2 regions of the Streptomyces sp. NBC_00316 genome follow, and region 1 is predicted to be linked to the other one. Evidence: riboswitches for the same ligand, from Rfam matches in the RefSeq annotation. Region 1 holds a riboswitch; the other holds the start of a gene.
What was found. A riboswitch is a leader RNA that binds a small molecule or an ion and turns the genes downstream of it on or off. The one in region 1 is predicted to bind cyclic di-AMP.
Positions count from the first base shown of each region.

Region 2: another riboswitch for cyclic di-AMP. It lies ahead of OG878_RS11155 (M23 family metallopeptidase); the one in region 1 lies ahead of OG878_RS23940 (transglycosylase family protein).

Region 1 is NZ_CP108023.1:5,358,451-5,369,966, reverse strand. It holds gene OG878_RS23960 (Ppx/GppA phosphatase family protein) at 342-1,283, opposite strand; gene OG878_RS23955 (DUF501 domain-containing protein) at 1,330-1,887, opposite strand; gene OG878_RS23950 (FtsB family cell division protein) at 1,969-2,439, opposite strand; gene eno (phosphopyruvate hydratase) at 2,667-3,953, opposite strand; gene OG878_RS23940 (transglycosylase family protein) at 4,235-4,945, opposite strand; cyclic di-AMP (ydaO/yuaA leader) riboswitch at 4,947-5,118, opposite strand; gene OG878_RS23935 (transglycosylase family protein) at 5,419-6,348, opposite strand; gene OG878_RS23930 (cytochrome P450 family protein) at 6,455-7,840, opposite strand; gene OG878_RS23925 (nucleoside triphosphate pyrophosphohydrolase) at 7,850-8,812, opposite strand; gene OG878_RS23920 (SurA N-terminal domain-containing protein) at 8,826-9,482, opposite strand; gene OG878_RS23915 (GtrA family protein) at 9,621-10,022, opposite strand; gene OG878_RS23910 (glycosyltransferase family 2 protein) at 10,019-10,978, opposite strand; gene OG878_RS23905 (YfhO family protein) at 11,114-11,516, shown strand, end outside.
Region 2 is NZ_CP108023.1:2,514,945-2,526,460, reverse strand. It holds gene OG878_RS11175 (CobW family GTP-binding protein) at 1-7, shown strand, start outside; gene OG878_RS11170 (DNA gyrase/topoisomerase IV subunit A) at 32-2,482, opposite strand; gene OG878_RS11165 (M16 family metallopeptidase) at 2,707-4,077, shown strand; gene OG878_RS11160 (M16 family metallopeptidase) at 4,104-5,486, shown strand; cyclic di-AMP (ydaO/yuaA leader) riboswitch at 5,695-5,864, shown strand; gene OG878_RS11155 (M23 family metallopeptidase) at 5,877-6,692, shown strand; gene OG878_RS11150 (GntR family transcriptional regulator) at 6,960-7,676, shown strand; gene OG878_RS11145 (HPr family phosphocarrier protein) at 7,885-8,166, opposite strand; gene OG878_RS11140 (bifunctional acetate--CoA ligase family protein/GNAT family N-acetyltransferase) at 8,364-11,345, shown strand; gene OG878_RS11135 (DUF5998 family protein) at 11,421-11,516, shown strand, end outside.

The DNA of each region.
Region 1 (11,516 bases):
GCGCCGAATTCCTTGTGAAGAAGTTCACGAACTTCGTCGCGGCGTGTCTTCGCAGGGGGGCCGGGAAGGGCCCGCGAGAAGCCGAAGATGCCTCAAAGGGGCAGGCGGGAGTGCGTATGAGCGGATCGTCGACCGCGCTCCCCGCACCCCGCCGTGCCCCTCGCCGCCGGCGCCTCGCCAAGGGCTGTCCCGTCATCCCTGATGGATCCGCGCGCGGCGTCGGATGTGGTGCATCGCAAGGCGGAGGAGCGTCCCCCTACGGGCCGTATTCGGGCGTTCCGGCGACGCGGTGAGGTGCCGCAACTGCCGTCGCGCGCCCGCCAGGGACTACGGGACAGCCCTCAGGCGACGGACCAGCCGATGCCGTCCAGGATGTCGTGCTCGCTGACGACGACTTCGCGGGCCCCGGTCCGCTCCATCACGGCCAGCAGGACGAGCGCCCCGGAGGTGATGACATCGACCCGTCCCGGGTGCATCGCGGGGATCGCGGCGCGCTCGGCGTGGGTCGAGGTGACCAGCCGTCCGGTGATCTCCTGGACCTGCTCGAAGGAGAGCCGTGAGTGGTGGATCGCCTCCGAGTCGTACTCCTGCAGCCCCAGCGCGATCGCGGCCACGGTGGTGACGGTCCCGGCGAGGCCGACGAGCGTGGCGGCCTCGGTCAGCGGGACGGTCTCCTCGGCGAGATCCAGGGCGGCGTCGATGTCCGCGCGGATCGCCGCGATCTGAGCCGGCGTGGGCGGGTCGGTGACCACACCGTCGTGCACGAGGTGACGCTCCGTCATCCGTACGCAGCCGATGTCCACGGACCGTGCGGCCAGGACCCGGTCGTCGCCGACGACGAACTCGGTGGAGCCGCCGCCGATGTCGACCACCAGATACGGCTTCGCGAGATGGTCGCTGCCCTCCAGCTCCTTGGTGGCGCCGTCGAAGGAGAACTGCGCCTCCTGGTCACCGCTGATCACCTCGGGCTCCACGCCGAGGATGTCCAGCACACCACGGACGAACTCGTCCCTGTTCTCCGCGTCGCGGGAGGCGGAGGTGGCGACGAAGCGCAGCCTCTCGGCGCCGTGCTCCTTGATGACCGCCGCGTACTGGCGGCAGGCGGCGAAGGTCCGCTCCAGCGCGTCGGGAGCGAGCCGGCCGGTGCGGTCCACCCCCTGCCCGAGCCGGACGATCTCCATCCGGCGGTCGAGCTCGATGAGCTCACCCGTGGCGGGGTCGGCGTCGGCGACGAGCAGGCGGATGGAGTTGGTTCCGCAGTCGATGGCGGCAACGCGGGTCATGGGTTCTCCTGTCGTGTGCCCGGGGCTCCGCCCCGGACCCTGGTCCTCAATCGCCGGACGGGCTCGACGTGCCGGGCTCGTCCGCGGGTCCGCACGGCGTCACGCACGGGCCCTTGCGCCACCACTCCGGCAGCATCGCAATCGCCTCGTCCCCCAGCGGATTGACCCCTGGCCCCGCCGCCAGCGAATGCCCCACCAGCACATGCAGGCACTTCACCCGGTCCGGCATGCCACCCGCGCTCGGGAAGCCCTCCAGCACCTCGATGGCATCGCGCCGGGCGATGTAGTCCTCGTGCGCGTTGCGGTACGCGGCCGCGAGCTCCGGGTCGGTGCCCAGACGCTCCGTCATCTCCTTCATGACGCCGTTCGCCTCCAGCGTGCCGATCGCGGAGGCCGCGCGCGGGCACGTCAGGTAGTACGTCGTCGGGAACGGCGTACCGTCCTCCAGCCGGGGCTGCGTCTCGACCACGTCCGGGTTGCCGCACGGGCAGCGGTGCGCGATCGCGCGCAGCCCGCGCGGCGGGCGGCCGAGCTGCTGCTGGAACGCGGCGATGTCCGCCTCGGTGGGCGCGGTTGATTCGGTCTGGGGAGGGGGCGTTTCCATGCCTGCCTTGGTTCTACTCGAGATGCTGAGCTGCGGTTCCGCAGCGGAATGAAAGGGGCGAAAGAGCGGTCGGAGGAGAGGTCAGTTCCGGTCGGCGGAGTCCACGCCGTCCCACAGGTTCGAGTGCCACGGCCGGTCGGTCTCCTGCGGCCCCCCGCTGCGCTCCTTGGCCGCGTCCGGGTCGACCACCGTGTAACCGGTCTCCCCGGGAAGGACGTAGTGCAGGTGCTCCCGCGCCAGCCGCCGGATGTACGCGTCGTCCTGGAGGCGCGCCTTCTCGTCGCGCAGCTCCTCGGTGCGCGTCTGCGCCTCCCGCGCCAGCCGCTCCTGGTCGGCGATCTCGTCGCGCTGCGACACGTACTGCCGCATCGGGTACGCGAGCGCCACCACCAGGGAACAGACGACCAGCGCGAGGAACGCGGCCCGTCCGGTGAGCCGGGAGCGACGCGCCTGACGACGGTTCTGGGACCGGTAGACGCGGGCGGCGGTCTGCTCTCCGAGCAGCCGCAGCCGGGTCGCGGTGGAGAACCGGTCCCGGTCCTTCGCGGCCATGTCTCCGCCTCCCCATTACGCACGTCCGTCCCCGCACACGGTACGGGACCGAGTGCGGGGACGGTCGGAGGCCGGGGCCTTTGACCCGTGACGGGCCTGCGGCCTGCGATCAGCCCTTGCTGCGCCGATCAGTGCACGGAGCGCCGCACTGCATCAGCTCGCAGGGCGCTGTGCCTGTTCAGTTCGCGGGGCGCTGTGCTGTTCAGTTCGCAGGGCGCTGTGCCTGTTCAGTTCGCAGGGCGAAACCGCGGGAAGGCGGAGCGGCCCGCGTACACCGCCGCGTCGTCGAGGATCTCCTCGATGCGCAGCAGCTGGTTGTACTTGGCGACACGGTCCGAGCGGGCCGGGGCGCCGGTCTTGATCTGACCGCAGTTCACCGCGACCGCGAGGTCGGCGATGGTGACGTCCTCGGTCTCGCCGGAGCGGTGGGACATCATGCACTTGAAGCCGTTGCGCTGGGCCAGTTCGACGGCGTCCAGGGTCTCGGTCAGCGAACCGATCTGGTTGACCTTGACGAGCAGGGCGTTGGCGGAGCCCTCCTCGATGCCACGGGCCAGACGCTCCGGGTTGGTGACGAAGAGGTCGTCGCCGACGATCTGCACCTTGGAGCCGAGCTTGTCGGTGATGACCTTCCAGCCGGCCCAGTCGTCCTCGTACAGCGGGTCCTCGATGGAGACCAGCGGGTACGCGGAGACGAGCTCCTCGTAGTACTCGGTCATCTCGGCGGCCGAACGGGACTTGCCCTCGAACTCGTACGAGCCGTCCTTGTAGAACTCGGACGCGGCGACGTCGAGCGCGAGCGCGATGTCGCGGCCCGGGACGTAACCGGCCTCCTTGATCGCCTCGACGATGAGGTCCAGGGCGGCGCGGTTCGACTCCAGGTTCGGCGCGAAGCCGCCCTCGTCACCGAGACCGGTCGACAGACCCTTGGTCTTCAGGACCTTCTTCAGCGTGTGGTAGACCTCGGCGCCCCAGCGCAGGGCCTCGGAGAAGGACTCCGCACCGATCGGGGCGATCATGAACTCCTGGATGTCCACGTTGGAGTCGGCGTGCGACCCACCGTTGAGGATGTTCATCATCGGGACGGGCAGCAGGTGCGCGTTCGGGCCACCGAGGTAGCGGAACAGCGGCAGGTCCGATGCCTCGGAGGCGGCGTGCGCGACGGCCAGCGAGACGCCGAGGATCGCGTTGGCGCCGAGCGAGCCCTTGTTCTCGGTGGCGTCCAGGTCGAACATGGCCTGGTCGATCAGCCGCTGCTCGGTCGCGTCGTAGCCGACGAGCTCCGGGCCGATCTGCTCGATCACGGCGAGGACGGCCTTCTCGACGCCCTTGCCCTGGTAGCGGTTGGGGTCACCGTCGCGAAGCTCAATGGCCTCGAACGCACCGGTGGAGGCGCCGGACGGAACGGCAGCACGGCCCGTGCTGCCGTCGTCGAGGCCGACCTCGACCTCGACCGTGGGGTTTCCGCGGGAGTCGAGGATTTCCCGGGCTACGACGACGTCGATGGACGGCACGAGGCATCTCCTTCTGGGATATGACGCTGTTTGTGCAGGGTCGCTTTGGCCTTGCGACAAGAGCCTAACCGTCCCGGACCACTGCGTTCGGCGACCGCCCGACTCCTGGGACGAAAAAGGACCCAAGGGCCCCCATAGGCGGACAAAGATCAAGAAATCTACTGGCCGGTAACTACAACAGGTGAACGGAGAGCGCAGAAACCCCGGCCCGGCGCGTACGGGGGAATCCGCGCCGGGTCGGGGTGCTCAGGGAGAGGAGAGCCCTCTTCTGCAGGGTCGTACTACTTCGTCAGGTGGAGCTGCTGACCCGGGTAGATCAGGTCGGCGTCCTCGACGATGTTCTTGTTGAGCTTGAACAGCTGCTGCCAGCCGCCCTTGACCTTGTGCGCCGCGGCGATCTTGCTGAGCGAGTCGCCGGACTTGACGGTGTACTCACCGTCGCCCTTCGCGACCTTCTCGCCGGCCGGCGTGGTGACGGTCTTCCTGGCCGCGGTGCCGCGGTCCGAGCGGGAGGCGGCGGGGGCTTCGGTGTGCTCGGCGGGCTTCGGCGCGGCCGGCTTCGACTGCGCGGCCGGGGTGCTCTGCGTCGCGCCGGTGTCGACACCCGGGTCGACACCGTCGTTGGTGAGGTTGCCCGCACCCGCACAGGACCAGGCGCCCGGGCCCTGCATGTCGAGGAGCACCTCGGCGGTGGCGATCTGCTGGGCCTTGGTGGCCAGGTCGGCCCGCGGGGCGTACTTCGTACCGCCGGCGGCGGCCCAGCTGGACTGCGAGAACTGCAGGCCGCCGTAGTAGCCGTTGCCGGTGTTGATGGACCAGTTGCCACCGGACTCGCACTGGGCGACGGCGTCCCACGTGGCGACGGACGCGGCGGAGGCGTTGGTCGCACCCATCAGGGGAACGGCGATGGCGGCACCGGCAACACCCGCGAGCGTGGCGACACGGACGGCCTTGGACGGGCGACGGTGCTTGCCCTTGCTGTTCAGCAGCATGGAATCTCCTCACCGACGCCTACGAGGTGAGCTGTCGGGTTCGGGCCTAGTGAGTTGCCCGGTCGCACGTCCTGGCGTGCGACTTCACCCCGAGCCGATGCTGACGGTCTTTCGACCATCGGCCCCGGCGGCTTACCTGGGTCCCCCGCTCCTGCCTACGGCGCTTTACGCGTCTGTTCCCTTCGACCGACGGCAGGATTCGGCGTGACGATCGACGGGGCCCGCGGTGCGAGCAGTTCCGACCGTAAACATAGGCAACCCCCATATTCAAAGATGGACATACCGGACAATCAACCCTTACTTGCATCCGGCTCGTCATCGTTTTCGCAGGTCGGGGGCGATGCGGACGGACTCCGCAGATGCGACACGCCAGTTGACGCAAAGAGACCCATGTCTCACTTACGCATAAGCGGACATAGGCCTCTGAACTACCCCTATTTTGGGGGCATTTTTAGCTGTTGATCAGACCGGTCTCAGTTCACCTTCACATCGAGAGCGAGGCTCTGGCCAGGGAGAATGAGGTTCGGGTCGGCGCCGACGGCGTCCTTGTTCACCTCATAGAGCGCGGGCCACCCGCCGGGGACGTGATGTGCATCAGCAATCGCCCACAAGTTGTCGCCGGGCCGCACCTCGTAGGAGCCGTCGGCCGCCGGGGCGCCTGCGTCACGCCCCTCGCTGTCCCCGCGGGAAGCATGGCGGCCCGACTCCCGGCCGTTGCCCGCCCCTGTGTCCTGGCCCACTTCGGAGGCCGGCGCGCCGCGGTGCTTGCCGCTCGACTCACCGCCGAAAGAGTCCGAGGAATCAGAGGAGTCGGTCGATTCGGAGTAATCGGATGAATCAGATGTATCGGACGTCGATTCGCTCGACTTCTTGTCCGATGCCTTGCCCGACGACTTCTTCGAGGCGCTCTCCGACGCCTTGGTGGACGACTTCGCACCGTCCGACGCGCTCACCCCGCCGGACTCCTGCGCGCCCTCGGTCGGTTCGGCCGACGGCACGGTGCCCGGGTCGACGCCCGGCAGCGCCCCGTCCACCGTGAGGCCGGAGATCACCGCACAGCTGGGCCACGCCTTCGGCCCCTTGTCGTCCAGGACCTTCTCGGCGATCGCTATCTGCTGCGAGCGGCTGGCGAGGTCGGCACGCGGGGCGTACGCCTCACCTCCGTACGACTTCCAGGCGTCCTGGGAGAACTGGAGACCGCCGTAGAAGCCGTTGCCGAGGTCGGCACTCCACATGCCGCCGCTCTCGCACTCGGCGACCCGGTCCCAGGTCGTGGCGTCGGCCGCGTGTGCACCGGCCGCGCCGAGCAGCGGGATGGCGATGGCCGAGCCGGTCACGCCTGCGGCGACGACGATGGCGGGTGCCTGACGAGGGCGACGGTGCCTGCCGTTCGCGGAGCCCATGGGAGTGCCTTCCGTGTGACTGACAAAGTGACGGGTGCGTCGAACGGTGAACGTATCCGCAGTCGAACGCTTGTCACAAGTCGATGCAGCACAGATCACGTGAAAGTCACGGAGTTGACAGCGAGTCACCTTCGTCGCAGCGATGTCCGGGTTCGAACTCCACGGGAAGAGTGCGCAGTCCGCGCATGATGAGCCCACCGCGCCAGCGCAAATCGGTAGGTTCCCCTGCAAGCCGCAGGTCAGGCAGGCGTCTCAACAGCGTGGCGAGGGCCGCCTGGCCCTCCAGCCGGGCGAGCGGCGCCCCCAGACAGTAGTGGATGCCGTGCCCGTAGCCGAGGTGCTGATTGTCACGCCGGGCGAGGTCGAGCGTGTCGGGGTCCGCGAACCTTTCCGGGTCCCGGTCGGCGGCGGCGAGCACCACCAGTACGGGGTCGCCCGTCGCGATCCGCTGCCCGCCGAGCCTGAGCGGTTCGGTGGCGAACCGCCAGGTCGCCAGCTCCACCGGGCCGTCGTAGCGCAGCAGTTCCTCGATGCCGGTCTCCAGCAGCCCCGTCTCCCCGGCATCCAGCGAGCGCTGCAGCCGCTCCCGCTGCCCGGGGTTGCGCAGCAGGGCGTACACCCCGTTGCCGATGAGGTTGACCGTCGTCTCGAACCCCGCGAAGAGAAGGATGAAGGCCATGGCGGCGGCCTCGTTCTCGGTGAGGTGCTCGCCGTGGTCGCTGGCCCGGATCAGCCCCGAGATCAGATCGTCGCCGGGGTTCTCCCTTTTGCGGTGGATCAGTTCGGCGAGATAGCCGCGCATCTTCTTGACCGACCGGGCCACACCGCCGCGCGGCCCGCCGCCGTGGCGGATCATCATGCCCGCCCAGTCCCGGAAGTCGTCCTGGTCCTCGCGCGGCACGCCGAGCAGATCGCAGATCGCGTAGATCGGGAGCGGGAACGCGAAGTCATGAATGAGGTCCGCGCTCCCCTCCTCGATGAAGTTGTCGATGAGGCGGTCCGTCAGCTCCTGCACACGCGGCGCGAACTCCGCGACGCGGCGGGGCGTGAACGCCTTCGAGACCAGGCGGCGCAGCCGGGTGTGGTCGGGCGGGTCGATGTTCAGCAGATGCGTCATCAGCTCCGCCTTGCGCTCGCCCGGGATGCCGGTCTTCCCCTTGGCATGCGCCGGCTCGGCGTGGTGCGCCGGGTTCTTGGAGAGGCGGGTGTCGGCGAGTGCCTGCCGGGCGTCCGCGTACCGCGTCACGAGCCACGCCTCGACCCCGCTGGGCAGCGCGGTGCGGTGCACCGGGCTGTGCTCGCGCAGCCAGGCGTAGGCCGGGTACGGATCGGTGGCGAACTCCCAGGTGAAGAGTTCGGGCGCACCGGGAGGGGCGCCGGCGGGGCGATCGGCAGGGCAGCCGGCGGCGTTGCCTGCAGACCGCTCGGCGGGGCTGTCTGCGGAGCTGCCGGTGGGCCGGTCTGCGGGGCTGTCGGCGGGGCTGTCGTTCACCCCCTGACGTTATCCGTTGGCCTCCGCGGCAAGAATCGCGTCCCGGTAGGCACGGCCCGCTGCGCGCAGGGCGGCCTCGGGGTCGGTGCCGTCCCGTTCCGCGCGTACGGCGAGGGCGAGGAGCTCGTACCCGATGCCGTCGCCCGTGGGGAGCGCCACATCGAGTCCCGCGGTACGCACCCGCCCGGCCAGCTTCGCCGCCAGCGCCAGACCGGGCTGGCCGAGCGGCACGCCCTCGGTGACCGATGCGCGCTGCTTCTCGATGGCCTTGGTGCGCAGCCAGTGCGCGTGCACGTCCTCCGGGGTCTCGGCGGTCTCGTCGCCGAAGACATGCGGATGGCGGTGGATCAGCTTCTCGACGAGGGTGGCCGCGACGTCGTCGACAGAGAACGGCGCGTCCTCGTCCTCCTCCGCGATCCTGGCGTGGAAGACGACCTGGAGCAGTACGTCGCCGAGTTCCTCTCGCAGCTCGTCGCGGTCGCCGTCCTCGATCGCCTCGACCAGTTCGTACGCCTCCTCGATGGCGTACTTGGCGAGCCCCTGGTGGGTCTTCTGCGACGTCCAGGGGCACTCGGCCCTGATCCGGTCCATGACCTGGACCAGATCGAGGAGCCGGGCGCCCGGCAGGTCGTAGGAGCCGGGCAGCAGCTCCAGGTTCGGCATCCGGACCCTGCCCGATCCCGCCAGCCGGGCCAGCCCGTCGGTCAGCGGCTGGTTGCCCTCGCCGCCGGTCAGGACCACGACGGTCCGGCCGCCCGCACAGGCGTCGACGAGCTCCTGCGCGGTGGGCGCGGCGTGCGCGACCGTGACACCCGCCTCGCGCAGATAGGGCAGCTGGGGGTGGTCCGGCTCGGCGCAGAGCACCCGGTCGGCGGCGTGCAGCGTCTGCCAGGCCGGCCAGGACAGCAGTCCGGGCGCGACCCGGTGGCTGGCGGTGAGCAGGACGATACGACCGGGATCTTCAGCGTTCACCCCACCAACCTACCTACGCGCCGGCGGCGGTCTCCTGCTGGGCGGGCTTGGTGACCTGGGTGATCCACGGGGCCTTGAAGTCGGCGAGCTGGGTCTGCTTGTTGTTCCACGTGCCGAAGCGCGGGTTGACGTCGATGTGCAGCGACGTCGACGCAGCGGTGAGCGCCTTGCTGACGGCCGCCACGCCATCGGGGGTCTGCAGGTCGGCGCCGAGCGAGTCGGCCAGCTTCTGCACCTGGATCTGCTCCCGCAGAGCGGCGTCGATCTGGCTGGGGGCCAGCCAGCTCGCCGTGAGCAGCTGCTGCTGCCACGCCTTCTCTCCACCGCTCTGCGCGGCCTGTGCCTGCCGCATCTCCTGGATCTCCTTGCGGCTGACCGTCACGCCCGCGTCCGCCGAGGCCTTGTCCAGGATCCGGTCGAAGATCAGTCCGTGCAGCTTGGCCCGGCCGAGCTGCCCGGACTTGCTGATCAGCTGGACCGAATCGTCGGAGTCGCCCTGCGCGGTGCGTACGTCCGCCACCTGCGCCTGCACGGTGGACACCTCGATCCGGTCCCCGCCGACCACGGCTGCGGCACCTGGGTGGGCCTGGCTGCCGCAGGCGGAGAGCAGCGGCGCCGCGATGAGCGTGGCAGCGGAGACGACGAGCGCGGTGCGACGGCGGCGGTGCAAAGGAGCCTCCCGGGGAGAGATTGTGCGGCGGTGCACAAAGCCTTGCGGTGATCGATGTTAGGCAGTGGGCGTGATCCGGGCCACTGGTTCGACCAACGATTCGGGAGGAGTTGGGGATGTGGGCCTGATCCGGTGCACTCAGCGCACCTGTTCGACCGCTTTCGGCCGCGTGTCCGGCCGCAGCATGATCGCGCGCGAGACCACGAAGGTGATCGGGATGGCCGCCAGTGCCGCGACCAGCGGTGCGTAGCGGCTGCTGAACCCCGCCCGGTCGACCAGCAGCCAGACGCCACCGGTCGTGATCACGAAGTTGGCGGCGTTGGTGAGCGGGAAGAGCAGGAATTTCCGCCAGGTGGGACGTATCCGGTAGGTGAAGTACGAGTTCAGCAGAAACGACCCGATCATGCTGGACACGAACGCGATCACATGCGCGGCCAGGTACGGCAGCACGGTCAGCAGGGCCAGGTAGCAGCCGTAGTACGTACCGGTGTTGACGACGCCGACGAGGGCGAAGCGCGCCATCTGGACCGTGACCTTCATCGGCGCGCGAGCTCCCGGGTCCTCTGCTGATTCGGTACGCCGGTGTTGGACGCCTTCACCAGGAAGTGCGGGCGCCGCTTCACCTCGTAATAGATACGGCCCACATACTCGCCGACCACACCCACCATCACCATCTGGACACCGGCGAGGGCCGTGAGCACGACGATCAGCGTGACATAGCCGGGGGTGTCCACCCCTTGCACCAGGGCGACGCCGACGATCCAGGCGGCGTAGGCGAAGGCGAGGGACATCAGCACCATCCCCAGGTACAGGGCGGCACGCAGCGGCTTGTTGTTGAAGGAGAGCAGCCCGTCCAGCCCGTAGTTGAGAAGCTTTCCGAAGGTCCAGGCGGAGCGGCCCTGCTCACGGACCGCGTTCTCGTAACCGAAGGTCGTCGTCCGGAATCCGACCCAGGCGAACAGGCCCTTGGAGAACCGGTTGTATTCGGTGAGTTCGAGGACGGCGTCGACGGTGCGCCGGGACAGCAGCCGGAAGTCACCGACACCGTCGACCAGCTCCACGTCCACCAAGCGGTTGATCAGCCAGTAGTAGGCGCGGGCACTGAGGGTGCGGGTGACGCGGTCGCCCTTGCGGGTGCGGCGGGCGATCACCTGGTCGTAGCCCTGGGCGTGTTCCGCCAGCATGCGTCCGATGAGCTCGGGCGGGTGCTGGAGGTCGGCGTCCATGATGATGACCGCGTCACCCTCGGCGTGCTGGAGACCGGCGAGCATGGCGGCCTCCTTGCCGAAGTTGCGGCTGAAGGAGAGGTACCGGGTCCGCGGGTCGGCGGCGGCGAGTTCCTCCAGGACCGCAAGCGTGCGGTCGGCACTGCCGTCGTCGACGTAGACGAGCCGGAAGTCATGTCCCAGGCGCGTCATTTCGTCCGTGACGCGCTCATGGAAGCGTTCGAGGATCTCCTCCTCGTTGAAACAGGGCACTACCAGCGAGATCAGCACGTGGGTATCCCATCCCGGCAACGGGACCGGTCCGGAGGGCTGCAGATGGACAACGAGCGACCATCACATGAATTGAATGATTAAAGGACCAATTCGACGCTGAGCATTGCTTTCGAGAATGCGATATTCGTCCGCATGCCGACCCTTCGCTCCCGTACGGCCGCACCCGCGCTCGCCGCACTGATCACCACGGCCGCCGTGTGCGCGGGCGACGCCGTGGCCCGCACCTTTCCTTTCGGGCCGCGCACCCGCAGCGTCAATGACCTCGGCAACCAGTTCGTGCCGTTCCACGCCCGGCTCTGGGACCTGCTGCACGGCCGCGGCGACGGCGGGGTGCTCCTGAACTGGTCGTCCGGGTACGGGACCAGCTTCCTGCCGGACCTCGGCACCTATCTGACCAGCCCGTTCGCACTGCTCGTGGGGGTGTTCCCGCGCGACCGCATCGACCTTGCGGTGTATGTGGTGACGGTGCTGAAGATGGCGGCGGCCGCGGCGGCCATGGCGTGGCTGCTGCCGGTGCTGCGGAGCGGGCGCTGGT
Region 2 (11,516 bases), 2.8 Mb from region 1:
CGACTGAGACCGGCCGGCCGAGGCGGGTCGGCTAGACCGGTCCGGCGATCACCGCGACCGGCTTGGCCAGCGGCGTACCCGAACCGTCGCGGCGCGGATCCGGCTCCGGCAGCTCGGTCGGCGTGCCGTTCTTCTGCGCCGCCCGCGCAGGCGTCGCGCCCGCCCAGGCGAACACCAGGACGTCCTCGCCCTTGAGGAACCGCTGACAGCGCACCCCGCCGGTCGCCCGGCCCTTGCGCGGATACTGGTCGAACGGCGTGAGCTTCGCCGTGAGCACCGAGTCGTCCAGCGTGCCGTGCGAGCCCGCCACCGTGAACACCATCGCGTCCGCCGCCGGGTCCACCGCACTGAACGAGAGAACCTCGGAGTCGGCCGCCAGCTTCACCCCCGCCATGCCTCCGGCGGGCCGGCCCTGCGGCCGCACCTGGGCCGCCGGGTAACGCAGCAGCTGTGCGTCTGACGTGATGAAGACGAGGTCCTCCTCGCCCGTACGCAGTTCGGCGGCGCCGACGATCCGGTCACCGTCCTTGAGGGTGATGACCTCCAGCTCGTCCTTGTTGGCCGGGTAGTCCGGCACCACGCGCTTGACAACACCCTGCAGGGTGCCGATGGCCAGGCCGGGGGAGGACTCGTCGAGCGTGGTGAGGCAGATGACGTCCTCACCTGTCTCCAGCGTGAGGAACTCCGACACCTGCGCGCCGCCGGAAAGGTTGGGCGCCGCGTGCGTGTCGGGCAGCTGGGGCAGATCGATCACCGCGAGCCGCAGCAGACGCCCGGTGGACGTCACCACACCCACATCGCCGCGCGCCGTCGCAGGGACGGCCGACACGATCACGTCGTGCCTGGCCCGCTTGGCGCCCTCGTCGAACGCGATCGCGTCGCCCGTGGCCGTACGGGCCAGCAGACCGGTCGAGGACAGCAGCACGCGGCACGGGTCATCCGCGACCTCCAGCGGAACCGAGGCGACCTGCGAACCGGCCGACTCCAGCAGCACCGTCCGCCGGTCGGTGCCGAACTTCTTGGCGACCGCGGCCAGTTCCGTGGAGACCAGCTTGCGCAGCTCGGTGTCCGATTCGAGGATCGCGGTCAGCTCGTCGATCTCGGCCTTCAGCCGGTCCCGCTCGCTCTCCAGCTCGATCCGGTCGAACCGGGTCAACCGCCGCAGCGGGGTGTCCAGGATGTACTGCGTCTGGATCTCGCTCAGCGAGAAGTGCTCGATGAGCCGCTCCTTCGCCTGGGCCGAATTGTCGCTGGACCGGATGAGGCGGATGACCTCGTCGATGTCGATCAGCGCGACGAGGAGGCCCTCGACCAGGTGGAGCCGGTCGCGGCGCTTGGTCCGGCGGAACTCGCTGCGACGGCGTACCACGTCGAAGCGGTGGTCGAGATAGACCTCCAGGAGCTCCTTCAGGCCCAGCGTGAGCGGCTGTCCGTCGACCAGCGCCACGTTGTTGATGCCGAAGGACTCCTCCATCGGCGTCAGCTTGTAGAGCTGCTCCAGCACGGCCTCGGGTACGAAGCCGTTCTTGACCTCGATGACCAGACGCAGGCCGTGCTCGCGGTCGGTGAGGTCCTTGACGTCAGCGATGCCCTGGAGCTTCTTCGCCGAGACCAGATCCTTGATCTTGGCGATCACCTTCTCCGGGCCGACGGAGAACGGCAGTTCGGTGACGACCAGGCCCTTGCGGCGCGCGGTGACGTCCTCCACGGAGACGGTCGCACGGATCTTGAACGTGCCGCGGCCCGCCGCGTACGCGTCCTTGATGCCGCCGAGGCCCACGATCCGGCCGCCGGTCGGCAGGTCCGGGCCGGGAACGAACCGCATCAGGGTCTCCAGGTCCGCACCCGGATGCCTGATCAGATGGCGGGCGGCGGCGATGACCTCGCCCAGATTGTGCGGCGGCATATTGGTCGCCATGCCGACAGCGATCCCGGATGAGCCGTTGACCAGGAGGTTCGGATACGCGGCCGGGAGGGCGACCGGCTCCTGCTCCTGGCCGTCGTAGTTCGACTGGAAATCGACGGTGTCCTCGTCGATCGACTCCGTCATCAGCGATGTGGCGTCGGCCATCCGGCACTCGGTGTACCGCATGGCGGCGGGCGGGTCGTCGTTTCCGAGCGAGCCGAAGTTGCCGTGCCCGTCGACGAGAGGCAGCCGCATCGAGAACGGCTGCGCCATCCGCACGAGCGCGTCGTAGATGGACGCGTCGCCGTGCGGATGCAGCTTGCCCATGACCTCGCCGACGACCCGGGCACACTTCACATAGCCGCGGTCGGGGCGCAGCCCCATCTCGTTCATCTGGTACACGATGCGGCGGTGCACCGGCTTCAGGCCGTCGCGGGCGTCCGGCAGGGCCCGTGAGTAGATCACCGAGTACGCGTACTCGAGGAAGGAGCCCTGCATTTCGTCGACGACGTCGATGTCGAGGATCTTCTCCTCGAAGTCGTCCGGCGGCGGGGTCTTCGTACTGCGGCGGGGCATCGCTGCTGCGACTCCTTCACAGATCTGTTCGGGCAACCTCTGGTTCTGACGCGGACCATTGTGGACCGCGGCACTGACAACGCCGACCTCGACCCGTCCCAAGGGGCTGTCCGGCGCTCTTTCACGCGAACTTCCGCGGCACGGGAACTTCGCCAGGTGTCCGTCCGCTTGCTTACAGTGGCAGGTCTCGCAGGAAATTTAGTATCGCGATCGAAGGGACGTACATGCCCATGGGTCACACGGCCACAGCCCAGGCCGGCTCCGGCGGCTTGACAGCAACCGAGCACCGTCTGGCCAACGGCCTGCGCGTGGTGCTCTCCGAGGACCATCTGACCCCGGTCGCCGCGGTGTGCCTCTGGTACGACGTCGGTTCGCGCCACGAGGTCAAGGGGCGCACGGGTCTGGCTCACCTCTTCGAGCACCTGATGTTCCAGGGCTCCGGACAGGTCAAGGGGAACGGACACTTCGAGCTGGTGCAGGGGGCCGGCGGCTCCCTCAACGGCACCACGAGCTTCGAACGGACCAACTACTTCGAGACGATGCCCACGCACCAGCTGGAGCTCGCCCTGTGGCTCGAGGCCGACCGGATGGGCTCACTGCTCGCCGCGCTCGACGAGGAGTCCATGGAGAACCAGCGGGACGTCGTCAAGAACGAGCGCCGCCAGCGCTACGACAACGTCCCGTACGGCACGGCGTTCGAGAAGCTGACCGCCCTCGCCTACCCAGAGGGCCACCCGTACCACCACACGCCGATCGGCTCGATGGCCGACCTGGACGCTGCGACGCTCGAGGACGCGCGGACCTTCTTCCGTACGTACTACGCGCCCAACAACGCGGTTCTGTCCGTCGTCGGCGACATCGACCCGGAGCAGACGCTCGCCTGGATCGAGAAGTACTTCGGCTCCATCCCGTCCCACGACGGCAAGCAGCCGCCGCGCGACGGGACGCTCCCCGAGATCATCGGCGAGCAGCTGCGCGAAGAGGTCCGTGAGGAGGTTCCGGCGCGGGCGCTGATGGCTGCGTACCGGCTGCCGCACGACGGTACCCGGGAGTGCGACGCCGCAGACCTGGCGCTGACGGTCCTGGGTGGCGGCGAGTCCTCCCGGCTGCACAACCGCCTGGTCCGCCGCGACCGGACGGCCGTGGCGGCCGGATTCGGGCTGCTGCGGCTCGCCGGTGCGCCCTCGCTCGGCTGGCTGGACGTGAAGACGTCCGGTGGGGTCGAGGTGGCGCAGATCGAGACCGCGGTCGACGAGGAACTGGCCCGGTTCGCGGCCGACGGCCCGACGCCCGAGGAAATGGAGCGCGCCCAGGCGCAGTTGGAGCGCGAGTGGCTGGACCGGCTCGGCACGGTCGCGGGCCGCGCCGACGAACTGTGCCGGTACGCCGTGCTGTTCGGCGACCCGCAGCTCGCCCTGACCGCCGTCCAGCGGGTGCTGGACGTCACCGCGGAAGAGGTCCGGGCGGCTGCCCGGGCCCAGCTGCGGCCCGACAACCGGGCGGTGCTCGTCTACGAGCCGGTCGAGCCCAGCGGCGCGGCGGTCGCAGACGAGACGGACGCCGACACCGACGCGCACGAAGGGGCGGACAAGTGACCGACGCTGCCGCGACTGGAGTATCGATGGAGTATCACCCGCAGCCGACCCCCGGCACGGCCAGGCCCTGGGCCTTCCCCGCTCCCGAGCGAGGGGCCCTGCCCAACGGGCTCACGGTGCTGCGCTGCCACCGCCCCGGCCAGCAGGTCGTCGCGGTCGAAATCTTCCTCGACGCCCCGCTGGACGCCGAGCCCGAAGGCCTCGACGGCGTTGCCACGATCATGGCGCGGGCCCTGTCAGAGGGGACCGACAAGCACTCCGCGGAGGAGTTCGCAGCCGAGCTGGAGCGCTGCGGCGCCACGCTCGACGCGCACGCCGACCACCCCGGAGTCCGGGTGTCCCTGGAGGTCCCGGCCTCCCGGCTGGCCAAGGCACTCGGCCTGGTGGCCGAGGCACTGCGGGCACCCGCGTTCGCCGACAGCGAGATCGAGCGGCTGGTGAACAACCGGCTCGACGAGATCCCGCACGAGCAGGCCAACCCGGCCCGCCGCGCCGCCAAGCAGCTCTCCAAGGAGCTCTTCCCGGCCACGGCCCGCATGTCGCGCCCCCGCCAGGGCACCGAGGAGACGGTGGAGCGGATCGACTCCGCGGCCGTCCGCGCCTTCTTCGAGGCCCATGTCCGGCCGTCCACCGCGACCGTCGTGGTCGTCGGTGACCTCACCGGCATCGACCTGGACGCGCTGCTCGCCGACACCGTGGGCGACTGGGCCGGAAACACCGCGGAGCCCCGCCCCGCCCCGCCGATCACCGCCGACGACACCGGCCGGGTGGTCATCGTCGACCGTCCGGGCGCCGTGCAGACGCAGCTGCTGATCGGCCGGATCGGCGCCGACCGGCACGACAGCGTCTGGCCGGCCCAGGTCCTCGGCACGTACTGCCTGGGCGGCACGCTCACCTCCCGGCTGGACCGGGTGCTGCGCGAGGAGAAGGGCTACACCTACGGCGTGCGGGCTTTCGCGCAGGTCCTGCGGTCGTCGGCGCCCGGCTCCGCCTCCGGGGCGACGGGCGCCGCGATGCTCGCCATCAGCGGTTCGGTGGACACGGAGTCCACCGGACCGGCGCTGGACGACCTGTGGACGGTCCTGCGGACGCTGGCGGCCGAGGGCCTGACCGACGCCGAGCGCGAGACGGCGGTGCAGAACCTCGTGGGTGTCGCCCCGCTGAAGTTCGAGACGGCGGCCTCCGTGGCGGGCACGCTCGCCGACCAGCTCGAGCAGCACCTGCCGGACGACTACCAGGCGCAGCTGTACGCGCGCCTCGCGGAGACGGGAACGGTCGAGGCGACCGCGGCGGTGGTCAGCGCCTTCCCGGTGGACCGGCTGGTCACGATCCTCGTCGGCGACGCCTCGCAGATCGAGGAGCCGGTCCGGGCGCTGGGTATCGGAGAGGTGTCGGTCGTCACCGGCTGATCAGCCGAACGCTCCTGTACCGGGACGAATGCGGACCCCGGCGAGTCACTTCTCGCCGGGGTCTTCCCTTTTGTCTGATTTATCAGGTCGAGAGTCTGTATGTCCTGTGGTGTGCGCTACAAAACGGCCTGTCCGTTTGGTGAATGAAAGTGCCCCCGCTTAGCGTCGGCTCAGCTGTCCGTCACTCGAATGCTGCATCCGCGGCGCCGGGCAGCGATCGCCGAGTCCCCGTCAGGCGCGAGCCTGGGGAGCCGGGGACCCACGCAGTCCCTGGGGTGAATCGGATGCCTGCGGCCCTCTTGTGGGGCCGGGACCTCCGTAGGAGACCTTCCTGCTCCGAACCCGTCAGCTAACCCGGTAGGCGAGAAGGAAGGAAAGGATCAACCCTTCATGGCGTTCACCCGCCCCACCGGGAAGCATCGTGCCCCGAGCCGCCTGACGCGCAGGAGCGCGCAGGTCGCCGGCGTCGCGGCTCTGGCCACCACCGGCGTCATCGGTGGCCTGGCTTCCCCGGCCCTCGCCGCCGAGGCCAAGGTCCCCTCCGTCAGCGAGACCGGTCTGAACCAGATCATCGCCATCGAAGGCGCCCTCGCCGACCAGGTGGCCGCCCAGGCCGACGTGCAGCAGCACCTGGCCGATGCCGCCGCCAAGGCGAAGGCCGAAGCCGCGAAGGCCAAGGCCGCGGCCAAGGTCAAGGCCGAAGCAGTGGCCAAGGCCAAGGCCAAGGCCGACGCCCGTGTCAAGGCGGCCCGCGAGGCGAAGGCCCGCGCCGCCCGTTCTGCCGAGCGCACCCGTCTCGGCGCCTTCCAGCTCCCGGTCGCCGGTTCATACGTCACCACCGGCTACAAGTCCAGCGGTTCCCTCTGGTCCTCCGGCCGTCACTCGGGCATCGACTTCCACGCCGCCTCCGGCAGCTCCGTCGTCGCCGTCGGCGCCGGCACGGTCGTCGAGGCCGGCTGGGGTGGCGCGTACGGCAACAACATCGTGCTCCGGATGACGGACGGCACGTACACCCAGTACGGCCACCTCTCCTCGATCGGCGTCTCGGTCGGCCAGAGCGTCGGTGCGGGCCAGCGGATCGGCTTCTCCGGCTCGACCGGCAACTCCACCGGACCGCACCTTCACTTCGAGGCCCGGACCACGCCGTCGTACGGCTCCGACATGGACCCCGTCGCGTACCTGCGCGCCCACGGCGTCAACGTCTGACCGACGACACGTCCGCACTGTCCCGAAGGCCCCGGCTTCCCGCCGGGGCCTTCGGCGTATCCCGCCGTCCTCCTCGCGGGACGGACCTGCCGAACGAGCCCGGGCAGGCTCGTCGAACGAGCCGGGGCGGGCTTGTCGAACGGAGTCCGAACAAAAAGATATTCATGGATTTCGACCCGGCATCGGAAATGCAGCCGCATTGCAATAGAGTCACAGAACAGGCGTCGGCCGGCCGCGTTTCGCGGGGATTAAGGCGGAGGTTCGGACATGCGCATTCCGGCGCATTCGGTATGCACGGCGATCCGTGACGACATCGTCTCGGGTGTCTTCGAACGCGGCAGCAGACTCACCGAGGAGCTCCTCGCACGCCGTTACGGGGTCTCCCGTGTCCCGGTGCGGGAAGCGCTGCGGACCCTGGAGTCCGAGGGCTTCGTGGTCACCCGCCGGCATGCCGGTGCCTGTGTCGCCGAGCCCACCGCGCAGGAGGCCGCCGACCTGCTGGAGGTCCGGATGCTGCTGGAGCCGCTGGGTGCGGCCCGCGCCGCGCAGCGCCGCACCGAGGCGCACCTCAAAGTCCTCCGTGGCCTGGTCAGGCTCGGCCAGGAGCGGGCCCGGCGGGGCGAGGGGGAGGATCTGCGGTCGCTGGGCGGCTGGTTCCACGAGACGCTCGCGCAGGCCTCCCGCAGCCCCGGTCTCATCGCGCTGCTCACCCAGCTACGGCACAAGATCGCCTGGATGTACGCGGTCGAGCAGCCGGCCCGCCCCGCCGATTCCTGGGCCGAGCACGGAGCCATCGTGGACGCCGTGGCCCGTGGGGACGCGGAACGCGCCAGGGCGCTGGCCGCGCAGCACGCCGAGCGGACCACGGCCGCCCACCGGTTGCGGTGCGCGGACCGCATGCCGGGCCGGGAGGCCGTCCCGCCCGCTCCCGGCCGGGTGAGGACTTCGCAACATGTCGTAAACACCGCGAGCGGCCGTCATTAACACGTGCGCCGTATACAAGAGATGTAATTCTGCGGCGCTTTCTTCAGGCTGCCCGAATACCGCACGAATCCCTCGCGAAAACGCTGGGGGTGGCCCCGGTGGATCGGCATGGAGAAACGGTGCGGAAAACAAAAACAAAAGAGCCGCGGCCCCCGTCAGGGGTGCCGCGGCTCCGCCGCAGAAAAGCAGCCGGCCGGAGTGTCCGGAATCAGACGGTCTCCGGGAGCTCGTCGAGCCCCTCGGCGACGAGCCTCGCCAGCCGGTCGAGCGCGGCCTCCGCGTCGTCCGCCTCGGACGCGAGCACGATCTCCTCGCCGCCCTGCGCGCCCAGGCCGAGCACCGCGAGCATGGAGGCGGCGTTCACCGGACTGCCGTCGGTCTTGGAGATCGTCACCGGGTAGCCGGACGCCGTGGCGGCACGGACGAAGATGGAAGCGGGGCGGGCGTGCAGGCCCTCGGCCCAACCGACATTGACGCGGCGCTCAGCCATGGTTCTGCCCTTCACGAATCAATGGTTGTCTAGACCAGTCTCTCATGTGGTGCGGGCTGCTCCGGCCGACCCGAGCGGACCGTTGCGGCCGGCCCGCGACCCGGTGCCGAAGCCCGTGCCGCACGGCCGATCGGCCCTCTCAGACTGCCCCGGCCCCGATCCGTACGCGACCGGTGACCGAGCCGTAGTCTTTGCCCATGCAGCCCTCTCCGGAGCAGAGTCCGCATCACGCGTACCCCGACCACTGGGAAGCGGACGTGGTGCTCCGTGACGGCGGCACGGCCCGGATCAGGCCCATCACCACGGACGATGCAGAGCGGCTGGTCAGCTTCTACGAGCAGGTATCGGACGAGTCGAAGTACTACAGGTTCTTCGCCCCCTATCCGCGGTTGTCGGCCAAGGACGTGCACCGCTTCACCCATCACGACTACGTCGACCGGGTGGGTCTGGCCGTCACGGTCGGCGGCGAGTTCATCGCGACCGTCCGCTACGACCGGATCGACGCATCCGGCAGGCCCGCCTCCGCCCCTGCCGACGAGGCCGAGGTCGCCTTCCTCGTCCAGGACGCCCACCAGGGCCGCGGCGTGGCATCGGCGCTGCTGGAACACATCGCTGCGGTGGCCCGCGAGCGCGGCATCCGGCGCTTCGCCGCCGAGGTGCTGCCCGCCAACAACAAGATGATCAAGGTGTTCCGGGACGCCGGTTACACCCAGCACCGCAGCTTCGAGGACGGCTCCGTCCACCTCACCCTCGAACTCGAACCGACCGCGGAGTCGCTGGCCGTGCAGCGCGCCCGTGAGCAGCGGGCGGAGTCGCGGTCGGTGCAGCGGCTGATCGCGCCGGGTTCCGTCGCGGTCATCGGCACGGGCCGCAATCCGGGCGGGGTGGGCCGCACGGTCCTGCGCAACCTCCTCGCGGCCGGGTTCACCGGTCGCACGTACGCCGTGAACAGCGCCTTCGGCGCCGACCAGACCACGATCGACGGCGTCCCCGCCCACCGCTCCATCGGAGAGATCAGGGAAACGGTCGACCTCGCGGTCGTCGCCGTACCTGCCGAACGGGTTCCGGAGGCCGTCGTCGACTGCGGAGAGCACGGTGTCCAGGGACTCGTCGTCCTCTCCGCCGGATACGCCGAGTGGGGCGCAGAAGGCAGGGAACGGCAGCGCGAACTGGTGCGCCAGGCCCGCTCGTACGGCATGCGCATCATCGGCCCGAACGCCTTCGGCCTCATCAACAACTCCGACGCCGTGCGGCTGAACGCCTCCCTCGCCCCCGAGCCACCCGCGTCCGGGCGCATCGGCCTGTTCACGCAGTCCGGTGCCATCGGCATCGCGCTGCTCTCCGGGCTCTACCGGCGCGGCGCGGGTCTGTCCACGTTCATCTCTGCGGGCAACCGCGCCGACATCTCGGGCAACGACTTCCTGCAGTACTGGTACGAGGACCCCGACACCGATGTCGCCCTGCTGTACCTCGAATCGCTCGGCAACCCGCGCAAGTTCACCCGCCTCGCCCGACGCACCGCGGCGGTGAAGCCGGTGGTCGTGGTGAAGGGCGCCCGGCACAGCGGCAGCACCCCGCCGGGCCATGCGGTGCCGGTCAGCCGGATCCCGGACGCGACGGTCTCCGCGCTCATGCGGCAGGCGGGCGTGATCCGCGTCGACACGGTGACGGAGATGGTCGACGCGGGCCTGCTCCTCGCCGACCAGCCCCTCCCGGCGGGACCGCGGGTCGCGATCATCGGCAACTCCGAGTCCCTCGGCCTTCTCACGTACGACGCCTGCCTCGCCGAGGGGCTGCGCCCGCGGCCGCCCCGCGACCTCACCACCGCGGCCACCCCGCAGGACTTCCGGGACGCGCTGGCCGAGGCGCTGGCTGACGCGGGCTGCGACGCGGTGATCGTGACGGCGATCCCGTGGGTGGGGGAGAACGGCCAGGCGGAATCTGGCGACGGCGAGGTTCTGGCGGCCGCCCTGCGTACCGCCGCGGCCACGGGGCCGGCCAAGCCGGTTGCCGTGGTCCATGTGGAGATCGGCGGCCTGGCCGAAGCGCTCGCGGCTGCCACGAGCACGGCCGCGGTGCCACGGGTGACGCGGTCCGCACCTGCTGCCCCGGGCGCTGCGGCCGGACCGGGTGCCGCGGGCTCTTCGGGCGGGCCGGTCACTCAGGCTTCCCCGGCCTCCTCCACCGCCGCTTCCTCCTCGACCGCCTCGGCCGGCCAGGAGCGGCCGACCGGCTCCGCCGACCCCGTCGGCCGCCACGCCCCGCAGCGGCCGGACACGGATGCCGGCCCTGCTCCCACCCCCGGCCGCATCCCCGCCTACCCCGCTGCCGAGCGCGCCGTGCGGGCTCTGGCCGAGGCGGTGAAGTATGCCCAGTGGCGACGGCAGGCCGCCGTGCCGGGGAAGGTGCCCGACTTTCTCGACGACACGATCGACGAGGCCGGAGCCGCGGCCCGTATCGACGCGCTCCTCGGACCCGACCCCGACCCCCGTGGCCGTCCGCTCGGTCACGACGAGGCGCGCGAACTGCTGGGGCGCTACGGCATCACCGTACGGCCGACGCTCCCGGCCCCCGACGCAGACGCCGCGGTCGCCGCCGCGGCGCGGCTCGGCTATCCGGTCGCGCTCAAGACCACCGCACCCCATCTGCGCCACCGCGCCGACCTCGGCGGCGTCCGGCTGGACCTCGCCGACGAAGACGCGCTGCGCCGGGCGTACGGCGAACTCACCGATCTGCTCGGCAAGCCCACCGAGCTTCAGCCCGTCGTCCAGTCCATGGCCCCGCGCGGTGTGGACACCGTCGTACGGGCCACGATCGATCCCGCGGCGGGCGCCGTCCTCTCCTTCGGACTGGCCGGTGCGCCCTCCGAGCTCCTCGGCGACACCGCCCACCGGCTCGTGCCCGCCACCGACCGCGACGCCGCCGAGCTGATCCGGTCCATCCGGGCGGCCCCGGTCCTCTTCGGCTGGCGCGGCTCGGCACCTGTCGACACCGCGGCGCTCGAAGAGCTTCTGCTGCGGGTGTCGCGGCTCGTCGACGACCATCCCGAGGTGGTTTCCGTCGCACTGGAGCCGGTCGTGGTCGCCACTCAGAGCCTGACCGTGCTCGGCGCGAGCGTCCGGCTCGCCCCGCCCCCCGCCCGGACCGACCTGGGTCCGCGCCGCCTCCCCAACTACTGAAACCACCGGTGAGCCGTCCCGCACCCTTTTCCACAGCGTCCCCGGCAGTCATCCGCCCCCCGTAGGATGGTCCGTATGGCGAAGACCGGTACGACGACCCAGGGGCTGCGCGCGGCGATCGAGCGCAGCGGCTACTACCCGGCCCTTGTGGCCGAGGCGGTGGAAGCCGCC